One region of the Cupriavidus sp. GW821-FHT02F09 genome, then DNA from elsewhere that is predicted to be linked to it. Evidence: predicted binding sites of a transcription regulator. Region 1 holds the regulator's gene; each other region holds the start of a gene.
What was found. The regulator sigma-54, encoded in region 1, starts transcription at its own class of promoters, with help from an activator protein. The targets are predictions, from matches to a motif close to TGGCANGNAANCTGCTTT.
Positions count from the first base shown of each region.

Region 2: a site for sigma-54 is predicted at 2,878-2,895, ahead of fae (formaldehyde-activating enzyme). Genes of this name have one in related genera too.
Region 3: a site for sigma-54 is predicted at 2,479-2,496, ahead of AC07XB_RS05975 (ammonium transporter). Genes of this name have one in related genera too.

Region 1 is NZ_JBWKVH010000008.1:102,576-109,525, forward strand. It holds gene AC07XB_RS12065 (PsiF family protein) at 1-80, opposite strand, end outside; gene hprK (HPr(Ser) kinase/phosphatase) at 269-1,240, opposite strand; gene ptsN (PTS IIA-like nitrogen regulatory protein PtsN) at 1,276-1,731, opposite strand; gene hpf (ribosome hibernation-promoting factor, HPF/YfiA family) at 2,115-2,465, opposite strand; gene AC07XB_RS12085 (RNA polymerase factor sigma-54) at 2,515-3,990, opposite strand; gene lptB (LPS export ABC transporter ATP-binding protein) at 4,127-4,912, opposite strand; gene lptA (lipopolysaccharide transport periplasmic protein LptA) at 4,959-5,603, opposite strand; gene lptC (LPS export ABC transporter periplasmic protein LptC) at 5,658-6,284, opposite strand; gene AC07XB_RS12105 (KpsF/GutQ family sugar-phosphate isomerase) at 6,300-6,950, opposite strand, start outside.
Region 2 is NZ_JBWKVH010000024.1:37,850-44,799, forward strand. It holds gene AC07XB_RS23940 (phosphoglycerate kinase) at 1-282, shown strand, start outside; gene fba (class II fructose-bisphosphate aldolase) at 357-1,394, shown strand; gene AC07XB_RS23950 (amino acid kinase family protein) at 1,635-2,234, shown strand; gene fae (formaldehyde-activating enzyme) at 2,295-2,807, opposite strand; gene AC07XB_RS23960 (ATP-grasp domain-containing protein) at 3,198-4,466, opposite strand; gene AC07XB_RS23965 (sigma-54-dependent Fis family transcriptional regulator) at 4,735-6,774, opposite strand.
Region 3 is NZ_JBWKVH010000003.1:317,559-324,508, reverse strand. It holds gene AC07XB_RS05985 (Bcr/CflA family multidrug efflux MFS transporter) at 1-111, shown strand, start outside; gene AC07XB_RS05980 (mechanosensitive ion channel family protein) at 185-1,015, opposite strand; gene AC07XB_RS05975 (ammonium transporter) at 1,244-2,446, opposite strand; gene AC07XB_RS05970 (HU family DNA-binding protein) at 3,056-3,337, shown strand; gene AC07XB_RS05965 (acyl-CoA thioesterase) at 3,529-4,014, shown strand; gene AC07XB_RS05960 (CreA family protein) at 4,031-4,537, shown strand; gene AC07XB_RS05955 (SDR family oxidoreductase) at 4,599-5,357, shown strand; gene AC07XB_RS05950 (acid phosphatase) at 5,406-6,263, opposite strand; gene AC07XB_RS05945 (class I adenylate-forming enzyme family protein) at 6,408-6,950, opposite strand, start outside.

The DNA.
Region 1 (6,950 bases):
GCGGCCGGTGCATTCTGGGCGAAGGCGCCGGTGGCAAAAAGCGGGGCTACCAGCACGCACATCGCGATCAATTTTTTCATGCTTGCTCTCCTGGCTGTGGAAGACTTCATGGCTGCTGGCCTGTCGGCTCGGCAACTCGGGGCTGGGCCCAATGCCCATTACTGCACAAAACGGCCTATGCCCCAATCGCGTTGACCATCGAAGCGCGGCCGGATGTAAGCAATTGAAAACGGCCCCGTCGTGGTCGCATGGCGTGGGCCCGCCAAACCTAGAGTAGCCGGCCCTGACCCCGCGATGCGACATCGGCCTGCATCGCGGCGCGCTGGCGGTCCATGAAGTCGCGCAGCGTGTCGATGCCGCGCAGGCGCAGGATGGTGTTGCGCACGGCGGCCTCGACCAGCACGGCGAGATTTCGGCCGGCCGCCACCTGGATCTTGACCATGTGGATGGGCAGGCCGAGCACGTCGAGATACTGGGAGTCCAGCGGCAGGCGCTCGAATTCGCCATCGTTGCGGCGAACCAGTTGCACCACCAGCTTAAGCTTCATCTTGCGGCGTACCGCAGTCTCGCCAAAGATGGTCTTGATGTCGAGCAGGCCCAGGCCGCGCACTTCCAGCAGGTTCTGCAGCAGCGGCGGGCAGCGGCCCTCGATGAAGTCCGGCCCGAGGCGCACGAAATCGACGGCATCGTCCGCGACCAGCCCATGTCCGCGCGAGATCAGTTCCAGGCCGAGCTCGCTCTTGCCCAGGCCGGATTCGCCCATCACCAGCACACCCATGCCGAGGATGTCGAGGAATACGCCGTGCATGGTCACGCGCGGCGCGGAAATGCGCGACAGATAGAGGCGCAGGTGGTCGATCACCGCGGCCGAAGACACCGGCGTGGTGAACAGCGGTGTGGACGAGCGCGTGCAGCGCAGTTCCAGGTCGGGCGGCGGCTCCATGCCGTCGGCGATCACCAGGAACGGCGGCTCAAGCAGGATCAGCTCGCCCATCTGGCGCTTGCGCATCTCGTCATCGAGGCGCTGGTAATACGTGATTTCGGGCTTGCCCAGCACCTGGATCCGGTTCGGGTGGATCAGGTTCAAGTGGCCGACGAGATCGGCCGCGGACGTGGCTTCACGCGCGAACTCGACATCGAAGGCCCGGTCCGCGCCCTCCAGTCCTGCTACCCAGGAGAGTTTGATATCGGCTGCGTTGTCGTCGAAGATCGACTGCGAGGTGACGCCAGTGAGTTCCATTCGGGTGCTTTCAGGGACGGGCTTTCAGTGCCGGATCAAGGGTGCCATTGCGTCAGCAACTGGTGCACGTCGTCGGGGGTGGGCAGGGTAGCCAGTCCTTCGCGCATCTCGCGGTCGGACAGCAACTGGGCGATCTCGGAGAGAATTTCCAGATGCTGCTGGGTGGCCTGTTCGGGCACCAGCAGGAAGATCAGCAGCGCGACCGGCTTGCCGTCGGGCGACTCGAAGGGGATCGGCTCAGCCAGGCGCATGAAGGCGGCCAGTGGCTGCTTCAGTCCCTTGATGCGGCCGTGGGGGATCGCAACCCCCGCGCCCAGGCCGGTGGACCCGAGCGACTCGCGGGCGAACAGGTTGTCGGTCACGGTCGCGCGCGCTACGCCATGGTTGTTCTCGAAGAGGAGCCCGGCCTGTTCGAACACGCGCTTCTTGCTGGTGACGCTGACGTCGAGGTTGATGTTGCCGGGTGGCAGCAATTTAGCCAAACGATTCATGTGGAATGCGCAGGGTTTTCTAGTAAGCAGGCCCGGGGCCAGGAGGCGTCCCACCGGGCGGAAAGAGGTAAAAAACCAAGGCCCGAGGTTTCCACCGGGTGTCCCCCCATGCCGGTGTCGGGCGTCTGGCCATTATAGAGCAGGCCCGCTTCCGCTTTGTGCATTGCAATAGCCGATGCGCTCAAGCGGTGCTGCATGCACCGGAATGGCTAGGCCGGTCAACCATGTATTGCACAGCATACACTGGTACATATGCGTTGCGGAATCCCCTGTGTGGCCCGATCGGGTAGGCTGCAACGAAAAAGCCGCGCTCTGGGCGCGGCTTGATTCCATTTTTCAAGGGACTGACACCGACGGCCCGGTATGTGGGCCGCCAGGCACGGTCATTGCTGCATCTGCGATGCGGCCATCTGATACTTGACCGCTTCACGGTCGTGGCTCTGCACGCGATCCTTGTGGCGAATCACCTGCCGGTCGAGCTTGTCGACCAGTGCGTCGATAGCGGCATACAGGTCTTCATGATGCGCTTCGACAAAGATGTCCTTGCCCTTGAGATGTAGATTGATTTCCGCGTACTGCCGCCGGTCCTTTTCTTTTGTATTGTCGACAGAGAGCAGCACACTTACGCCAATGACTTGATCGAAATGCCTGACGATACGCTCCAGTTTCGTTTCCACGTACTCACGCAGAGGGGGCGTGATGTCCAAGTGGTGTCCACTGATCTTGAAGTTCATAGCGTTTCTCCTTCTGAAAGAGCTGCATCAGGCAGGCGATGCAGCTCGGCTACAAAGTCTTACGGAGATTGACCGCGGGAATCTTGAGCGCTTCGCGGTATTTGGCAACGGTACGCCGTGCTACCACAAAGCCTTGCTCGCCGAGCAATTCGGCAATCCGGCTATCGGACAAGGGGTTCCTAGCGTCTTCGGCTCCTATCAATTGCTTGATCAACGCACGGATTGCCGTTGATGAGGCCGCGCCGCCGGTTTCTGTGGATACGTGAGAGCCAAAAAAATACTTCAGCTCGAAAGTCCCCATCGGCGTTGCCATGTATTTATTGGTAGTCACCCGAGAGATGGTGGACTCGTGTAAACCCAGTGTATCGGCAATCTCCCGCAAAACCAAGGGGCGCATCGCAATTTCACCGTGGGTGAAGAAGTTCTTTTGACGTTCGACAATGGCTTGTGCGACGCGCAATATCGTGTCGAACCTTTGCTGGATATTCTTGATCAACCAGCGTGCTTCCTGCAGCTTTTGCTGCAGTCCGGCCGCGCCTGCATCGCCTTTTGCACCGCGCAAAATCTGCGCGTACATGTCGTTGATGCGTAGCCGCGGCATCACATCCGGGTTGAGGTGGGCGATCCATCCGCCGCTCAACTTTCGAACAAAAACATCAGGCACCACGAAGTCCGCTTCTGGCCGGCTGTAGGCATGGCCAGGATAGGGCGCGAGCGAGCGGATCAGTTCATGTGCGGCCTTGAGTTCCGGTTCGTCCACTTGCAGCGCCTTTTTAAGGCGCGTGTAATCGCGCACCGCCAGCAGCTCGAGGTGGTTGGTGACGATGCTCAGCGCCAGTTCGCGCTGCGGATGCTTGAGCCTGCGCAATTGCAGCGCCAGGCACTCGGCGGCGTTGCGTGCCCCGACGCCCGGCGGATCGAAGCTCTGCAGCAGCGTGAGCACAGCCTGGATCTCGTCGACCTCGAACTCGAGCTCCTCCGGCAGCTCGCTGCAGATTTCCTCGAGCGTGGTGCTCAGGTAGCCGTCATCGTCCAGGGACTCGACCAGGAAGATAGCCAGCCCTTTGTCGCGCAGGGAAATCTTGAGCGGCGCCAGCTGTTCCATGAGGTGTTCACGCAGCGTGGGCTCGGCGTCGCGCAGCTGCATCGGGGTTTTTTCGTCGTCTTCGCCTTGCGGGCGGCGGGCGAAGTCGTCCAGGCTCCAGTCGCTGCCGTAATCCTCATTGCTGTCGGAGTAGCTGTCGTCGGCTTCGGGGGCGCCATCGGGACGGTTTTCGCTGGTGCCCTGGCCATCGGCGGGCGCTGGCGCGGGCGCGCTCTGCAGGTTCACCGAGCCGTCCGAGGACACGCGCAACGGGCTGTCCAGCCAGTCGTTCTCACGCTCGAGCAAGGGGTTCTCGGTCAGCGCCTGTTCCACTTCCTGCTGCAGTTCAAGCGTGGACAGTTGCAGCAGCCGGATCGACTGCTGGAGTTGCGGCGTAAGCGCGAGATGCTGCGAGAGGCGGAGCTGTAGCGACGGTTTCATGCGACCTATTTTATGCCCAACTTCCGTACTGATGGAACGGAAATTGCTATCGCTGGTGTCGCTATGATCGTTTGAAGGATAAAAGGCGACACCGAAGCCGCCCGGGGGGGCGATGCGCGGCAGGCGCCGCGCGCCCTTACATGCGGAAGTTCTCGCCCAGGTAGACCTTGCGCACCGACTCGTTGGCGATGATGTCCTCAGGCTGCCCGGACGCCAGCACCGCGCCTTCGCTGATGATGTAGGCGTGGTCGCAGATGCCTAGCGTCTCGCGCACGTTGTGGTCGGTGATCAGCACGCCGATATTGCGTGCCTTGAGGAAGCTGACGATGCGCTGGATTTCGCCAACCGCGATCGGGTCGACGCCGGCGAAGGGCTCGTCGAGCAGGATGAAGCGCGGCGCGGAGGCCAGCGCGCGGGCGATTTCCACGCGGCGGCGCTCGCCGCCGGACAGCGACAGCGCCGGGTTGTCGCGCAGGTGGGCAATCTGCAGGTCATCCAGCAGGGTGTCCAGCCGGCGCTCGATCTCGGCCTTGCCCAGGGGTTTGCCATCGTTGAGCTGCAGCTCCAGCACTGCGCGGATGTTCTCCTGCACATTGAGCTTGCGGAACACGGAGGCTTCCTGCGGCAGGTAGGACAGGCCCATGCGCGCTCGCTCATGGATGGCCAGGCCGCTGATGTGCTTGTCGTCGAGCACGATATCGCCCTCGTCCAGCGCCACCAGCCCCACGATCATGTAGAACGACGTGGTCTTGCCCGCGCCGTTGGGGCCCAGCAAGCCGACCACCTCGCCGCTCTTCACGTCGAGCGACACGTCCTTGACCACGGTGCGCGAGCCGTAGCGCTTCTTCAGGTGGCGCACGACCAGCGTGCTGCTGTCCTTCAGGGTGGCGGGCTGGGACGGTGCGGTTTGGGTAGCGGTCATGAAGGTGAAGTCAGAATCCGTGGATCAGGGACGTGGCGGCGTCAGGTCAGGGGTTGACGGGGGCAGCTGCCGGCTTGAGCGGCAGCGGATTGGCTGCGGCACCGCTGGCGGGCTGCTCCTGGCGCGGCGACAACACGGCGCGCACGCGGCCCGACGGGCTGCCCGCGGTCGCGTTCTCGGCGCCGCCGCTGGCCGTGTAGAACTCGTTGCGGCTGTCATAGGTGATCACCGCGCCGCGGATCTCGTCGACCAGCTTGGCGCCGGCCAGGCGGGCCATGCGGGCGCGCCCGATCAGCTTGGACAACTCCTGCTTGCCGTCATATTCGATGCGGTCGCCCCAGCCATCGATGTACTCGTCGACGTTGTCGCGCTTCTGGCGGATATAGGCTTGCTTGCCGCCCTTGGAGGTCGCGACCGCGTACTGGTAGCCCTCGGGATCGGTACGGACTTCGGCTGCGTCGGATTTGAGCACCATGGTGCCCTTGGTCAGCACCACGTTGCCAGTCAGTACATAGACCTGCTTGACGTCATCGTAGCTGGCATTGTCGGCCTCCAGGACCAGCGGCTTTTCGCGGTCGGCCTTTTCGGCGCTGGCGGGCGCGGCCAGCGTGAGGCCCAGGACGGCGGCCAGCGTCAGCAAAGCGGCCGTGCTGCGGCGCAGACAGGACGAAGTCGTCGGGAATGGATTCATGTTGGCGTGATGGCGGTTGACGCGGGCGGTTGGTGCCCGCGGGCGGCTTCGGGGCTACTTCGTGGGACTCGCCGGCGGCGGCCCCGTGATGATGGTGCCGCGTACGTTACCCAGCAATTGTACTTCGCGAGTGACATTGTTGAAGACCAGGCCGTTGGCGGTCATCACCGACGGGCCGCGGGTCAGCTTGACAGCCTTGTCGGTCTTGACGATGTCATCGTTCACCAGCACCTGGAAATACTCCGAGGCGGCCGTCATCTGCGGATCCTTGGCGGGGTCGGGGCCCTGGGTACGCACGATGAAGGCATTGCCGAACAGGTCGATGACCGAGCCTTCCGCGTTCATCGTGCCGCGATCAGAGTGGCCGGTGACGGGCGGACGGTCGATTTCATAGGAGCGCATGGCCGGGCGTGTCACTTCGTAGGTCTGGTCGTCCTCGAAGTGGATCATCTTGTCGCCGGTGAAGCGCAGCTTGGTGTTGCCGTCCTCGGCAAGCTCGGTCGCGGAAAAACGGATCATGTAGTAATCCGGTTCATGCTTCTTGCCTACCGGCCCGGTGTCCGCTTCTTTCGGGGAGTTGACCTGCACCAGCCAGAAGGTGCTGCCCGCCACCAGTGCCATCAGCAGCAGGGGCAGGGCTCGCATGGCAAGCCGGCTCAGGGAGGACAGGATTTCCCGCATAGGCATGGGCTGGCCTCAGATGACCTTGGCGCGGGTCAGGTCGTGGATGTGGAGCGCGCCGACCAGGCGCCGCTCTGCGTCGACCACCAGCATCTGGTTGATGCGGTTCGCCTCCATCACCTGCACGGCTTCCACGGCCAGCTGGTCCGGCCCGACGGTATGCGGTGTGCGGTGCATGACCTCGCTGATGGGTACGGTCTTCCAGTCGCGCGGGGTTTCAAGCAGGCGGCGCAGGTCGCCATCGGTGAAGACGCCGATCAGGCGGTCGTCCGGGTCCACCACCGCGGTCATTGCCATGCCTTTGCGGGTGATTTCCATCAGGGCCTGTGCCAGCGGCGTGCTCTCGCGTACCTTGGGCACCGCGTTGCCGCTGCGCATGACGTCGCGCACGTGGGTCAGCAGCTTGCGCCCGAGCGCGCCGCCCGGATGCGAGCGGGCAAAGTCTTCCTCGCCGAAGCCGCGGGCATCCAGCACCGCCACCGCGAGCGCGTCGCCCATCGCCAGTGCGGCGGTGGTGCTGGCGGTCGGGGCCAGGTTGAGCGGGCAGGCTTCTTTTTCCACGCCGGCATTGAGGTGCGCGTCGGCCAGCTGGGCCAGCGTGGAGGCGGGGTTGCCGGTCACGGAGATGAGCTTGGCGCCGATGCGCTTGACGATCGGGACAATCGA
Region 2 (6,950 bases), on a different contig from region 1:
GCCGGGCAGCTCATGGCGGCCGGCACCATCGTTTGGAACGGGCCGGTGGGCGTGTTCGAGTTCGACCAGTTCGGAAACGGCACCAGGGTGCTGGCGCAAGCCATCGCCGCTTCGAAGGCGTTCTCGATTGCCGGTGGCGGCGACACGCTGGCCGCCATCGCCAAGTACGGCATTGCCGCGCAGCTTGGCTATATCTCGAGCGGTGGCGGCGCCTTCCTGGAATTCCTGGAGGGCAGGAAGCTGCCGGCCTTCGATGTGTTGGAGCAGCGTGCCGCAGCGTGAGGCGCGTCCGCTCTGGATTGCCGATCCTACCGAATCTGAGTCAACGAATCTGAGTCAACTTAAGGAGTTGCATCATGTCACTCGTATCCCTGCGCCAGTTGCTGGACCACGCGGGAGAGTTCGGCTACGGCGTGCCGGCTTTCAACGTCAACAACCTCGAGCAGATCCACGCCATCATGGAAGCCGCCGAAGAGACCGGCAGCCCAGTCATCCTGCAGGCCTCGGCCGGCGCGCGCAAGTATGCCGGCGAGGCCTACCTGCGCCATATGGTGCAGGCCGCGGCGGAGACGCATCCGGATATTCCCATCGTGCTGCACCAGGATCACGGCTCCAGCCCGGCGGTGTGCCAGGCCTCGATCCGCTCGGGCTTTACCAGCGTGATGATGGACGGTTCGCTGCGCGAAGACATGAAGACGCCGTCGGACTACGACTACAACGTCGACGTGACCCGCCGCGTCTGCGAGATGGCGCACGCCGTAGGGGTATCGGTCGAGGGCGAACTGGGTTGCCTGGGCTCGCTCGAAACCGGGCAAGCCGGCGAGGAGGATGGCGTCGGCGCCGCTGGCATCCTGTCGCACGACATGATGTTGACCGACCCGGACCAGGCGCGCGACTTCGTCGCCCGCACTGGCGTGGATGCGCTGGCCATTGCCATCGGCACCAGCCACGGCGCCTACAAGTTCTCGCGCAAGCCGACCGGCGACATCCTGGCGATGGACCGCATCCGCGAGATCCATCAGAAGATTCCCAGCACCCACCTGGTCATGCATGGTTCCAGCTCGGTGCCGCAGGAGTGGCTGGAGATCATTCGCCAGTACGGTGGTGAGATCAAGGAAACCTATGGCGTGCCGGTCGAGGAAATCCTGCGCGGCATCAAAACCGGCGTGCGCAAGGTGAATATCGATACCGATATCCGCCTGGCCATGACCGGCGCCATCCGCAAGTCCCTCGCCGATGACCGCAGCGAGTTCGATCCGCGCAAGGCACTGCTGGCGGCCAAGCAAGGCGCCAAGGGCGTGGTACGCCTGCGCTTCGAGGCGTTCGGCTGTGCCGGGCAGGCGGCGAGGATCAAGCCGGTACCGCTGGAGAAGATGGTGCCGCGCTACCGCTAGGCGAGGCGAGCAGTCCCGCGTGCCCGGCAAAGCGCCAGACCGTCCCCGCACTATGGAGCGCGGGCGCGGTCTGGCGCTTTATCTCTTTGCACGGATCGAAGCGCGGCGCGGGACAGCTTGTGTGCCATGCCTGTCGCAGACTGTCACCATGGCGCAAGTGCCGGCACCCCGTTATTGGTCGCGCCGCGCTGGCACGGAACGTGAGTGTGCCAAGGCGGATTCTGCAGCCTTGGAGTGGCTATGTGGGTAGTAAAACTCGGCGGCAGCCTTGGCCGCGACCCGTTGTTGCGCGAGTGGTTGCAGGAGTTGAGCGAACTCGGCGGCGGCCGCATCGTGGTGGTGCCGGGCGGCGGCGGCTTCGCGGAGCAGGTTCGCGAGCACCGGGCGCAGTGGGCATTCGACCATGTGGTGGCGCACAATATGGCGGTGCTGGCCATGGCCCAGTATGGGCTGATGATGCAGGGCATGTGCCCCGGCATGTCGCTGGCGGTGCACGAGAAAGACATTCAGGGCGTGCTGCGCAACGCCGGCGTGGCGGTGTGGGCGCCGTTTTCGCTGTTGCGCGAACAGGCCGACGAGATGACGCACCCGGGCGTCGGTTCGGACAGCATGGCCGCGTGGCTGTCGAACCGCCTCAACGCCGAGATGCTGCTGCTGGTCAAATCCACGCCGGCCGATGCCGGCCAGGCGGTGGAGCAATATGCCGCGCAAGGGCTGGTGGACCGGCGCTTCGCGCATTTCACGCACGGCGCGCCATATCCTATCGAATTTCTGCACAAGAGCGAACTGGCACGCATGCGCGAACTGCTGCTGCATCCGGCAGCCGGATGCAGCTACTAGCTACGGTGTGCGATGCTTGATGCGCAGGCCGGCCGAGGTCGGCCTGCGCATGTCCGCCGATCAGCTATGCGCCGCGAATGGATGTGCCGAACTCTGCTTCTTCGCTACCACTTCGGCGGCGCTCGGCCAGCCCCCCACGGCGCGTTGGATGGCTTCGCGCGTGGCCTGGTAATTGTAGTCCTGGATCTTGGTGTCGTCCTCGGCCTGCCAGTGGATGAACACGCCCACGCTGATAAACAAGTCGTCGGCTTCGGCGGCGGGAATGGTGCCGTCTTCCACGCTATCGGCCACCGCCATTGCAACGCCGCGCTGGGCCGGGCCGAACATCTGCACGGCCTGCTTGGCGCCCTTGATGGTGACCTTGTTGAATAGCACGGTATTGGGCTTGGCCTGCAGGTTCGGCGCCACCACGGCGAGCAAGGAGGTGAAGCCGTCCTTGTTGTTGGTCAGCGCGTTGCAGAAGGCGGTCTCCGCAGCCGAGCCGCGCGGCCCAAGGATCAGGTCGATATGCGCGACCTCGTTGCCGTCGCCGACCAGCGATTCTCCAACACGAACACGATCAATTTTTGCCATTTGCGAGTCTCCCGGATAGAGGATGTTCAGGAAAAGAAAAGAAGGCGCAATGTGTCCCCCCGGGCTTTACCTAACACGTTCCATGCCAAGCCGCGGCGCGGCGCGAAAGGCGGGTCGGCAGGACAGAGCCCAAGGGCGATAGGGGCTGCGGTCATTGCGCTGGCGGCGGTGAGAGCGGCGCAGATGGATGGCCGCCGCACAGGCGTCTGTGCCAGACGCGTGCCTGATGGGTGACACTCTGTGCGAACGGCAAGTCGTGCTTGCACATGCGGCGTGAGAGGCAGAAGCGGGTCGAGACGGAGAGTGCTTACGCACCTGGCAGGCGCGCAAGCTTCCGTGCGGCAGCACTTGGGGATCCGACGGTCGGGTTGGGAGCCCGGCAGGGGCTGGCTAAGCGTGCTGGTGCAGGCTGTGAGGGCCGCCGGCAAGCGCCGTGGGGATGCCGCTGGTGCGGCGGAGTTCATCGTTGCGCGCCATCAGCAAGGACTGGATTTGCTCGCAGCGCCGGTGCAGCTCGACTTCGGTTGCGGCCTCCGTCAGACCGGTGGCGGAAACCGAGCAGAAGGGGTGGCCGGCAGCCACATAGCTGCCGGGAGCGGGAATGTCGTGGCACCAGCCAGTGCGCATCAGCGCGGCAGTGAGCGTGGCGTTGATCTGCGCGGGGTCTTGCGCGAAGACCAGCTGGAAGCCGCGCACGCCGGCCCGCCGCGCCACCGGCAGCTCGGGCGTCTCGCCGCGGCAGGCCTGCAGGTGCGCGTGCATCAGGCCGAGCGGATAGGCATCGGCATAGAGCGCCATGCTGGCCGGCGGCCGCGGGTTGACTTCGAGCACCATGATGTCCGGCGCCTCGAACAGGAAGTCGATGCTGTTCAGGCCGACCAGGCTGGTTTCGCGCGCGACGCAGTGGATGATCTCGACGAGGCGCGCGGTGGTGCTTGCCGGCAGCATCGCCGGGCCGGCAGCGCCGTGGAACAGATAGGGGCAGTCGTGGTGTGAGCTGATGCGCTGCAGGCTGATGCCGACTAGCTGAACGCCGCGGCGGTGAGCAACAAATAGCACGGACATCGGCAGGCCGGGGCTTTGCCGCTGGAAATACCGGGTGGCTTGGGCGGCGTCTGCAGCGCAGGCATCCGTGCCGGCCAGCTGGCGGATATGCCAGCCGCCGGTGCCGCCGACAGCTTTGCACAGCCAGCCTGCCGGATCGCGCGGCATCTCCATGGTGGTTTCCGGATGTGGAATGCCGAGCGCGGCCAGCAGCCGGAAGAAGGCACTGGGCTGCTTGACGCCGCGCACAGTGGCGGCGCTGTTGCCGAGCAGCGGCACCAGCGCGTGGCCGGCTTCGAGCAACTCGGGCAGTTGTTCGAAGCCGCTGCCGGCAACCCAGCCAAACGGATGCTCCGTGTCGCGCAGCCGGCGCAGCGCGGCGAGCACGTGCTCGCCGTCGACCGCCATCGACCCGGTGGCGCCGATCGGCTCCCAGCGCGCCGCGACATGCCGCGTGTCGGCATCGCCGAACAGGTCCAGGGCGGCCACGCGCAAGCCGGCTTGCGCTGCGGACTCGGCCATCATCCGCGATGACAGGGCGGCGACGATGAGGGTCTGGGAGGGCATGGTGGGCCAGGGTAGATCGGAGCGCATTTCGCGGGCGGGCTTCGGCATCTCGGCTGCGATGCTGAGCTCGAAGAGGTGCTCGCATTCGCTACAAGAGCAATCGGCATGCCAGGCGAGCCACGCGCGTGGGGTTTGGGGCGAATCGGGCCTGTTGCAAGCGGTAAGGCCTTGCACTGTCACGGTCTTTGTTCTGCTTTTCACACAGGCTGTCACGCGTCCGGCGGCGCTATTGGACAACGGCGTGATCAGTGGGATGGGTAACGGATACGAGGGGGCTGCCAGCCCCCCTCGGTGCGGCACGCGCAGGGCGGCGACGCTACGACTGCTCGGACGTTTCGGCCTGCGCCAGGTTGATATGCAGCCGATGTATCTTGCGGTACAGCGTGTTCCGGCTGATGGAGAGCGAGCGGGCTACAGTGCTGACGTTCCAGCGGTGCTTGTGGAGCAGGCCGAGGATGGTGTCGCGTTCGTTGAGCTGGATGGCATTGAACTGCGCCAGCGCCTTGGCCTCATCGTCTGGCATTTCGGGCTGTGCCGCCATGGCCGGCTCGCGGGGCACGCTGGCTTCTCCCGCGCCTTGCACAATTTCCGCCGGCAGGTGCTGGCAAGCGATGGTTTCGCCGTCGCACAGTGCCAGGGCGGTGCGCAGCACATGGCGCAACTGCCGGAGATTACCGGGCCAGGGGTAGCGCAGCAGCGCTTGCACGGCGTCCGGCGACAGCGTCGGTGCCTGGTCCGGCTCCGCCTCCTCGGCGAGGATGTGCTGCATCAGCGTGAGCCGGTCGGTGCGCTCGCGCAGCGGCGGCAGGCGCAACTCGATGCCGTTGAGCCGGTAGAACAGGTCTTCGCGGAACTGGCCGCTCTGCACCAGTCCGGCCAGGTTGCGGTGGCTTGCGCTGACCAGTTGGAAGTCGACCTTGACCACCGTCTCCGAGCCGAGCGGCGAGACCTGGCGTTCTTCCAGCACGCGCAGCAGACGGGACTGTAAAGTCATGGGCATGTCGCCGATCTCGTCCAGGAACAGCGTGCCGCCGTTGGCCTGGATGATCTTGCCGCGCCGGCCTTCGCGCTGGGCGCCGGTAAACGCGCCGGCGCGGTAGCCGAACAATTCGCTTTCGATCAGGTTCTCCGGCAGCGAAGCACAGTTGATGGCGACAAAGGCGCGCTCGCGCGCCGGGCTCATCTGGTGCAGGGCATTGGCGAAGACCTCCTTGCCGCTGCCGGTCTCCCCGTGCAGCAGGATGGGGATGCGCCGGGTGATCACGCGCTGCGCCAGCCGGACCTGTGCTTCCATCTGCGGGTCGCCAAAGGCCAGCCTGGTGGACGGTGCCACCGTGGCCGGGTCGCGCGGGACGGCCGCCAGGGGGGCCTCGCTGGCCGCTCGCGGCGCAGCTTGGGCGCTGGCCGCTCTCGCGCCGCCACCGGTGCCGAGGTTCGGCTGCTGGGCCACCATGAAGAAGCGGTTCGACGCGCTCGCGCGATAGACCGGCACCGGATGGAAGGAGTTGCGCGCGCACCGCGCCAGGATCTCGTCGAGCGAGGTCTTGAAAAATTCGTCGATCTGTTTGCCGAGCAGGGCGGACAGCGAGCGAAAATCCAGCTGAAACAGCGCGCTGCGATTGGCTGCCAGCACCCTTCCGCTGTCGTCGACCGCGAGCTTGCCTTCGTGCAGGGTGTTGACGAGTTCGGGGCGGCTGTGGAAATGGATCTGGTGTGCGTGCTTGAAACGCTCATCCATCAACCGGTTCTCAATCATCTGGCGGGACATGCCGACCAGCACCAGAGAATGCTGCTGCAGCAACGGCGAGCGGCTGGTGACATCGAGCACGGCGGTCAGTTCGCCACGGTCGTTGAAGATCGGCGAGGCCGAGCACGTCAGCGAGGTGTACTGCGCGAAATAGTGTTCATTCTGACGCACCGCGACCGGCTCGGCTTCGATCAGGCAAGTGCCCATGCCGTTGGTACCGGCCTCGCGCTCGCTCCAGACCGCACCGGTGCGGAAGCCCAGGGGCTCCACGTCCTGCGAGAACCCGACCGACGACACCATATGCACGATGACGCCATCCACATCGGTCAGCACCACGGCCAGCTCGGGATCGGCGAGCTGCTGGTAGAGCGTGGTCATCTCCAGCTTGGCGCAGGCGATCAGGTCGCTCATGCGGTCGCGCCGCTCATTGAACTCCGGCTGGGTCAGGATCGGAGGCATGCGCTGCTGCGCAGGGTCGAGCTGGAAGTCCCGCAGGCAGCGCGCCCAGGAGCGTGTCACCACGGAGCTGTTCTGCGTGCCGCACAATTGTCCATTGACGACATTGAGAATCTGCGCGACATGGTGACTGGCGGACTGAAGTGTTGTCACCGAGCTCCTCCTTTAGCCTGCGGGCTCTTTTGTGCGGTGCAATCTGGCGTGGCGCGAACTGTTGCGATGCCATAGCCGCAGTGCAATCGCTGCGATGCAATAAGGAAATCGGCGCCTGTAGTTCTGCTGATGGAAGCCGATCTTTTGTCAAGAGGTGACACTATAGGCCGGACTTC
Region 3 (6,950 bases), on a different contig from region 1:
CGGGACGGCAGCGCGTTGCCGCTGGCGGTGGTCATGGGCGTTTGCGGTACCGGCGCCGTGCTGATGCGGGCCTTCGGCCGTTCAGGCGCGACAGTGCACGGCGCCGAATGATCCGGGCTCCGATGCCGCTGCGATAGCGGGGCGGCCTGGCTCAGCGTGGCCGCGCCATCCCATCGATACACGGTTAAGCGGCCGCGCCGTTTTGCAGCACCACCAGTTGGGCTGGCATTGGCGCGGCGAAGCCGGCCTCGCCAAAGCTCTCGCGGATCACGCGGTTGCTGTCGAAATACACCTGCCAGTAATGGTCGGTATGGCAGTACGGACGTACCGCAAGCACCGGGCCTACCAGGGTGAACTCGATAATCTCGACGTCGGGCGGCGGCTCGGCCAGAACGTTGGGCAGCGCGGCCAGCCGCTCCCTTAGCAGGGTGGCGGCCGCCGCCACGTCCGTGCTGCCGGCTAGCTGGGCCTTGAGCTCGACCCGGCGGTACGGGTTGGCGCTGAAGTTCTGGATTGTGTCCGCAAAGATCTTATTGTTGCCGACCACGGTGAGGACATTGTCGGGCGTGTCCAGCGTGGTGGCAAACAGGCCGATCTCCCTGACGGTGCCGGTGATCCCGCCTACCGTGACGAAATCCCCAACCTTGAAGGGCCGCAGCACCACCAGGAAGGCGCCTGCCGCGAAGTTGGACATCAACCCCGACCACGCCATGCCGATGGCGATGCCGGCCGCCGCGATCAGTGCGGCAAAGCTGGTGGTCTGGATGCCGAAGTAACCCAGGATCCCGATGATCAGCACGATATTCAGGGTCACCGTGACGATGGAACCGACATAGCGCAGCAAGGTCGGGTCGACCTTTTGCTTGGTCAGGGACCCCTGCACCATGCGCACCACGACATGGATCAGCCACCGGCCAATCACCCAGAAGACGAGGGCGGCGAGAACCTTGAACCCGACTTCCGTCGCATAGGCGACGACGACATCCTGATACTTCTGCAGCGTTGTAGCATCCATCGCGTTTCTCCCTTGCTGGCTCGGCAGGTATACAGGCAACGAATATCAAGCAGCGGATGCCCGGGGCGCATCGGCGGCGGGGCGCGAAGGTGGGCAACGCATTATTGCTACGCGGCGAGCGGAAGTTCAAGCACAAAATGGCCGCAAAGGGCGCAGGGCGCCACTCGCGGGCATGGGTCGCAGGTGAGGGGGCGTGGCGCAAGGGCGCAATTCCCTTTGCACCGTGCCTTACCAGTTGGTTTCGCGCTCCGGCGTGGCGGAGATGCGATGCAGTGACAGGTCCGCGCCGTTGTATTCCGATTCAGCGTCCAGCCGGATGCCCACGACCTTCTTGAGCGTGCCGTAAACCACGGTGCCACCCACCAGGGCGATCGCGATGCCAAGGAGGGTGCCGAGGCACTGCGCGCCGAGCGAAACACCGCCAATGCCACCGAGCGCCTGGCTGCCAAAGATGCCGGCGGCAATGCCGCCCCATGCGCCGCACAGCCCGTGCAGCGGCCAGACGCCCAGCACATCATCGATATGCCACTTGTTCTGGGCCAGCGTGAACAGGTAGACGAACAGCGCGCCGGCGATGGCACCCGTGACCAGCGCGCCCAGCGGGTGCATCAGGTCGGATCCGGCGCAGACCGCCACCAGCCCGGCCAGCGGGCCGTTGTAGGCAAAGCCGGGGTCGTTGCGGCCGGCCGCCCAGGCGGCCAGCGTGCCGCCGGCCATGGCCATCAGGGAGTTGATGGCCACCAGCCCGCTGATCTTGTCGACGGTTTGCGCGCTCATGACATTGAAACCGAACCAGCCTACCGCCAGTACCCATGCGCCCAGCGCCAGGAACGGGATGTTCGAGGGCGGGTGCGCGCTGATGCGGCCGTCTTTCTGGTAGCGGCCGCGGCGCGCGCCCAGCAACAAGATGGCGGGAAGCGCGATCCAGCCGCCCATGGCGTGGACCACGACGGAGCCGGCGAAGTCGTGGAACGGCGCTCCCGCGACCGAGGCGATCCAGTCCTGCACGCCAAAGCGGTTATTCCAGACGATGCCCTCGAAGAAGGGGTAGACCAGGCCCACCAGCACGAAGGTGGCCACCAGTTGCGGATTGAAGCGCGAGCGCTCGGCAATGCCGCCAGAAATGATCGCCGGTATGGCGGCGGCAAACGTTGCCAGGAAAAAGAATTTCACCAGCTCATAGCCGCTTCTTTCCGCCAGTGCATGGGCGCTGGTGAAGAACTCGACCCCATAGGCCACGGTGTAGCCAATAAAGAAATAGGCGATCGTGGAAACCGCAAAATCCACCAATATCTTGACCAGTGCGTTGACCTGGTTCTTCTTGCGCACCGTGCCCAGCTCCAGGAACGCAAAGCCCGCGTGCATGGCGAGCACCATGATCGCCCCTAGCAAGATGAACAGGGCATCGGTGCCGCTCTTCCATTTGTCCATACAATCCTCTATGCGCAAAATGGGAGCACACGTACGCAAAAAGCGTACCAGTCTGGGGCATCGCAGGCCGGGATCTGCACCGTGTTGGTGGGATTTGCACCGATTTGTCGCGCTCGAAGGGGGCGGCGCACGGATTGAGAAGTCATAACCTGCAGCCGAATAGCATGCGCCGGGTATGCCAGGCACATGGAGGCTGCGCCAAAATGAGGCAATGCCCCCATTTGGGGCGCACGCTCACGGATTTCATGCACCATGATGGACCGTGGAGGCGCATCCATCCAAATCCATTGGCATACCGCCGACCAAGCCATCTGGGCGGTTTTGACGGCAGCAAGGCGTACACAGCGCAGGTCTGACCTCGTCAAGCGACGCCTGTCATCGTGTACCGGCGTTCGAATGACCATTACTCTCACCGGCCGCATTTGAAAGCACGGAAAAGGAGGGTAAATTCCCCGCAAAGGCGCTTGACTCAAGGATTTGCGGCTTTTTTCGTTGCATTGGTGCCACTGGGGATTGCCCAATGCGTAAAGCGCGGATTAGACTGCGCCGATCGGTAATTTGCCGCGTGGCAGACACTCCGATCAAGACGACCAACAAGGGAAATCAGCCATGAATAAAGGTGAACTGGTATCTGCCATCGCCGCTGACGCGGAACTGAGCAATGCTGCAGCAGAGCGCGCGCTGAATGCCGCTCTGGACAACATTAAGAAGGCGGTTGCCAAGGGTGATTCGGTAACGCTGGTGGGCTTCGGCAGCTTCAGCTCCGGCAAGCGCGCCGCACGTACCGGACGCAATCCGCGTACTGGCGAGACCATCAAGATTCCGGCCGCCAAGACGGTCAAGTTCTCTGCCGGCCAAGGGTTCAAGGACGCTGTGAACAAGAAGAAATAAGTAGTCCGCGCCCAGGCGCAAACAGGAAGGCGGCCCGTTGGGCCGCTTTTTTATTGGTGCCGGGGTGCTTTTTGACGTTCTCGGGGGCAGGGCAGGGCGATCGTTCCGGGTTAAACTGCCGATCGTCGGCGCCAGCCTTTCGACCTGCACCGCGGGTCGGCCCGGCCGCTTCCAGATTCCGGATTTTCATCATGAATGACCTGTCCCACCAGCTTTCCATGACCGTGCTGATGACGCCGGACATGGCCAATTTCTCCGGCAATGTGCACGGCGGCACCATCCTCAAGTACCTCGACATGGTGGCCTACGCCTGTGCCAGCCGCTATGCCGGGCGCTACGTGGTCACGCTGTCGGTCGACCAGGTCGTGTTTCGCCAGCCCATCCACGTGGGTGAGCTGGTGACGTTCCTGGCGGCAGTCAATTTCACCGGCCGCAGCTCCATGGAAATCGGCATCAAGGTGATCACGGAGAATATCCGCAGCAAGCTGGTTCGCCATACCAACAGCTGCTACTTCACCATGGTCGCTGTGGACGACAACGGTGCGCCCGCCGAAGTGCCGCCGCTGGTGCCCCGCGACGAAGTCGAGCGCCAGCGCTTTGCCGCAGCCCAGCTGCGCCGCCAGTTGCGCCAGGAAATGGAAAAACGGCACGATGAAATCACCGGCACGGTGTCCTGAGGTGGGGGGCACGGCCATGCCATCCGGGCGTTCCCATCGCGTTTCCCGTGGGCCGCGGTGGCCCCTGACCGGCCTTCTGGCGGCGCTTGCGCTGCTGGCGCCGGCTGCGCATGCCGAGGAAATCGGCAGCGTGAGCACCAATTTCCGCATGACCGGCTCCGACAAGGTCGTGATCGAAGCCTATGACGATCCGCAGGTCGAAGGCGTGACCTGCTACGTGTCGCGTGCCCGCACCGGAGGCATCAAGGGCTCGCTGGGCATGGCCGAAGACCCGCCGGAAAGCTCCATCGCCTGCCGTCAGGTAGGGCCGATCACGTTCAAGGGGCCGCTGCGCCAGCAGGACAATGTGTTCTCCGAGCGCATGTCGATCCTGTTCAAGACTCTGCACGTGGTGCGCACGGTCGACCGCAAGCGCAACACCCTGGTCTATCTGACCTACTCGGACCGCATCGTGTCCGGCAGCCCGCAGAATAGTGTGACCGCTGTGCCGGTGGCGCCGGCCACGCCGATTCCGGTCAAGTAGGCATCCGTTTCCTGATCCACGATCCACGATCCATTCAACAATCCAGTCCGGAGAAGACAGCATGAATGAGCAAGGCAAGGTTGCGCTGGTAACGGGCGCGGCCCGCGGCATCGGCAAGGCGGTGGCACAGGCGCTGCTAGTGGCAGGCTATCGGGTGGTGTTTGCCGGGCGTACCGCCGAGCCGCTCGAGGCGCTGGCCGCGCAAGCCAAGGCCGAGGGCCATACGGCGCTGGCGGTGCAATGCGACGTCAGCGATCCGGATTCGGTGGAGCGGCTCTTCGCCCAGGTTCGCGAGCATTTCGGCCGGCTCGACGTGCTGTTCAACAACGCCGGCATCAATGCGCCGGCGGTGTCCATCGATGAACTCTCCGTGGCGCAATGGAAGGCCGTGCTGGACACCAACCTGACCGGCGCGTTCCTGTGCTCGCGCGCGGCCTTCGCGCTGATGAAGTCGCAGAGCCCGCGCGGCGGCCGCATCATCAACAACGGCTCGATCTCGGCGCACGCGCCGCGGCCCAACACGGTGCCATACACGGCCACCAAGCACGCCATTACCGGGCTGACCAAGAGCCTCTCGCTGGATGGCCGCGCCTTTGACATCGCCTGCGGGCAGATCGATATCGGCAACGCCGCCACCGATATGGCTTCGCGCATGGCGCGCGGCGTGCCGCAGGCCAACGGCGAGATCGCGCCGGAGCCGCTGATGGACGTGGCGCATGTGGCCAGCTCGGTGGTGCACATGGCCAACCTGCCGCTGGGTGCCAATGTGCAGTTCATGACCGTGATGGCCACCAAGATGCCCTTCGTCGGGCGTGGCTGAACCTGGCGCAAGCGTCTGGCCGGCATCGCGCCGGCCAGGCGTCTCCCGCTATTTGATCGCCAGTGCCTCGCTTTCAGCGCGGCAGTCGCCGGCCGGCCGCAGCCCGTTGGCACGGGCTTGCGCAACCTCCGCTTTGGCTGCCGCAAGATCTGCGAGGAAGGTAGGGTCTGCATGCAGCCGCGCCACGGTAGCTGCGCCCATGATGCGGCCCTGCGTCGCATCGCTTTGCCAATGCACATTGCAGACCAGCCGGCTTTGCCCATAGGCCAGCCCGCGCGCCAGGATCACATTGGACTGTTGCGGCGCGATTTCCGCCAGGATCAACGCCCACGCCCAGCCAATGGCGTTATGCCCCGAAGGGTAGGAGCCGTCCTTGGAAAGCATGGCTTCCTCGGCGGGCGTGCAACTCGGCTGCTGGTTGACCACGAACGGCCGGGCGCGCGTATATTTGTCCTTCACGCCGTACGTCGATAGTCCCGCATCGGCCAGGGTCCGGCGCAGCAGCAGGTAGAGCCGGGGGGTTTGCTCCTGCGATATCGGCGCATCCAGCGCACACGAGAAAATCCCCTCGGCCTGCGGGAATTTCAGGTTGGCATCGACTGCTGCCTGGCGGTAGCGTGCCGTGCCTCGCAGCGCCTGGTTGCCGCGCGCGATCTCGTCGTCCAGGGCTTGCGCCGCGGAGCCGGGTGCGGGCGGCGGTGGCACCAGGGCGAGGCTATCGGGCCGTGCGTCCGCCGGCAGGTAGCCGGCGAGAATGCCAGGCCGTATCTCCGGCACCGGCGCAGCGGCGCTGCCCTGGCCCTGGCCGGCACAGCCCGCGAGGAGCAAGGCAGTGCCCAGCACGGACAAGCCCGCGAGCCGGTTGCCGGAGGGCAGGAAAGGTCTGGTGAATGAATTTGCTTGCATCTGCATCCGCATCTGTTATCTGTTATCTGTTATCTGTTGGTTGTTCCCGTAATCGCCGTCGGACCGGCGTGGTAACGGCAAGCAAGCGGCCGTGCTCCCGTTCACTGCCGCCTGGGTGATCCTGATCTTGTCCAGCGCCCGGGTTCAGGCTTCGAACATCTTGCGCAGTGTCGACTTCAGGATCTTGCCGTTGGCATTGCGCGGCAGCATGTCGGGGCAGAACACGATCCGCACCGGCACCTTGAAGGCCGCCAGCCGCTCGCCCACGAACGCCTGCAACTCCGCCTCGGTGGCTTGCGCGCCGGGCTTCAGGCTGACCACGGCCGCGGGCTCTTCGCCCAGCGTGCGGTGGGGGATGCCGACCAGTGCCGCATCCATGATGGCCGGGTGATCGTACAGCGCGCTTTCCACCTCGATGCTGTAGATGTTCTCGCCGCCGCGGATCAGCATGTCCTTCATGCGGTCGACAATATAGACAAAGCCCTCCTCGTCCAGCCGCGCGATGTCGCCGGTCTTGAGCCAGCCGTCGATGAATGTTTGCGCGGTGGCTTCCGGCTTGTTCCAGTAGCCGCGCACCACATTGGCGCCGCGCACCATGAGCTCGCCGGTCTCGCCGGTGGGCAAGCTGTGTCCGCGCCCGTCCACCACCTTCATCTCGCCGATGGGCAAGGCCGGGCCGCCGCTTTC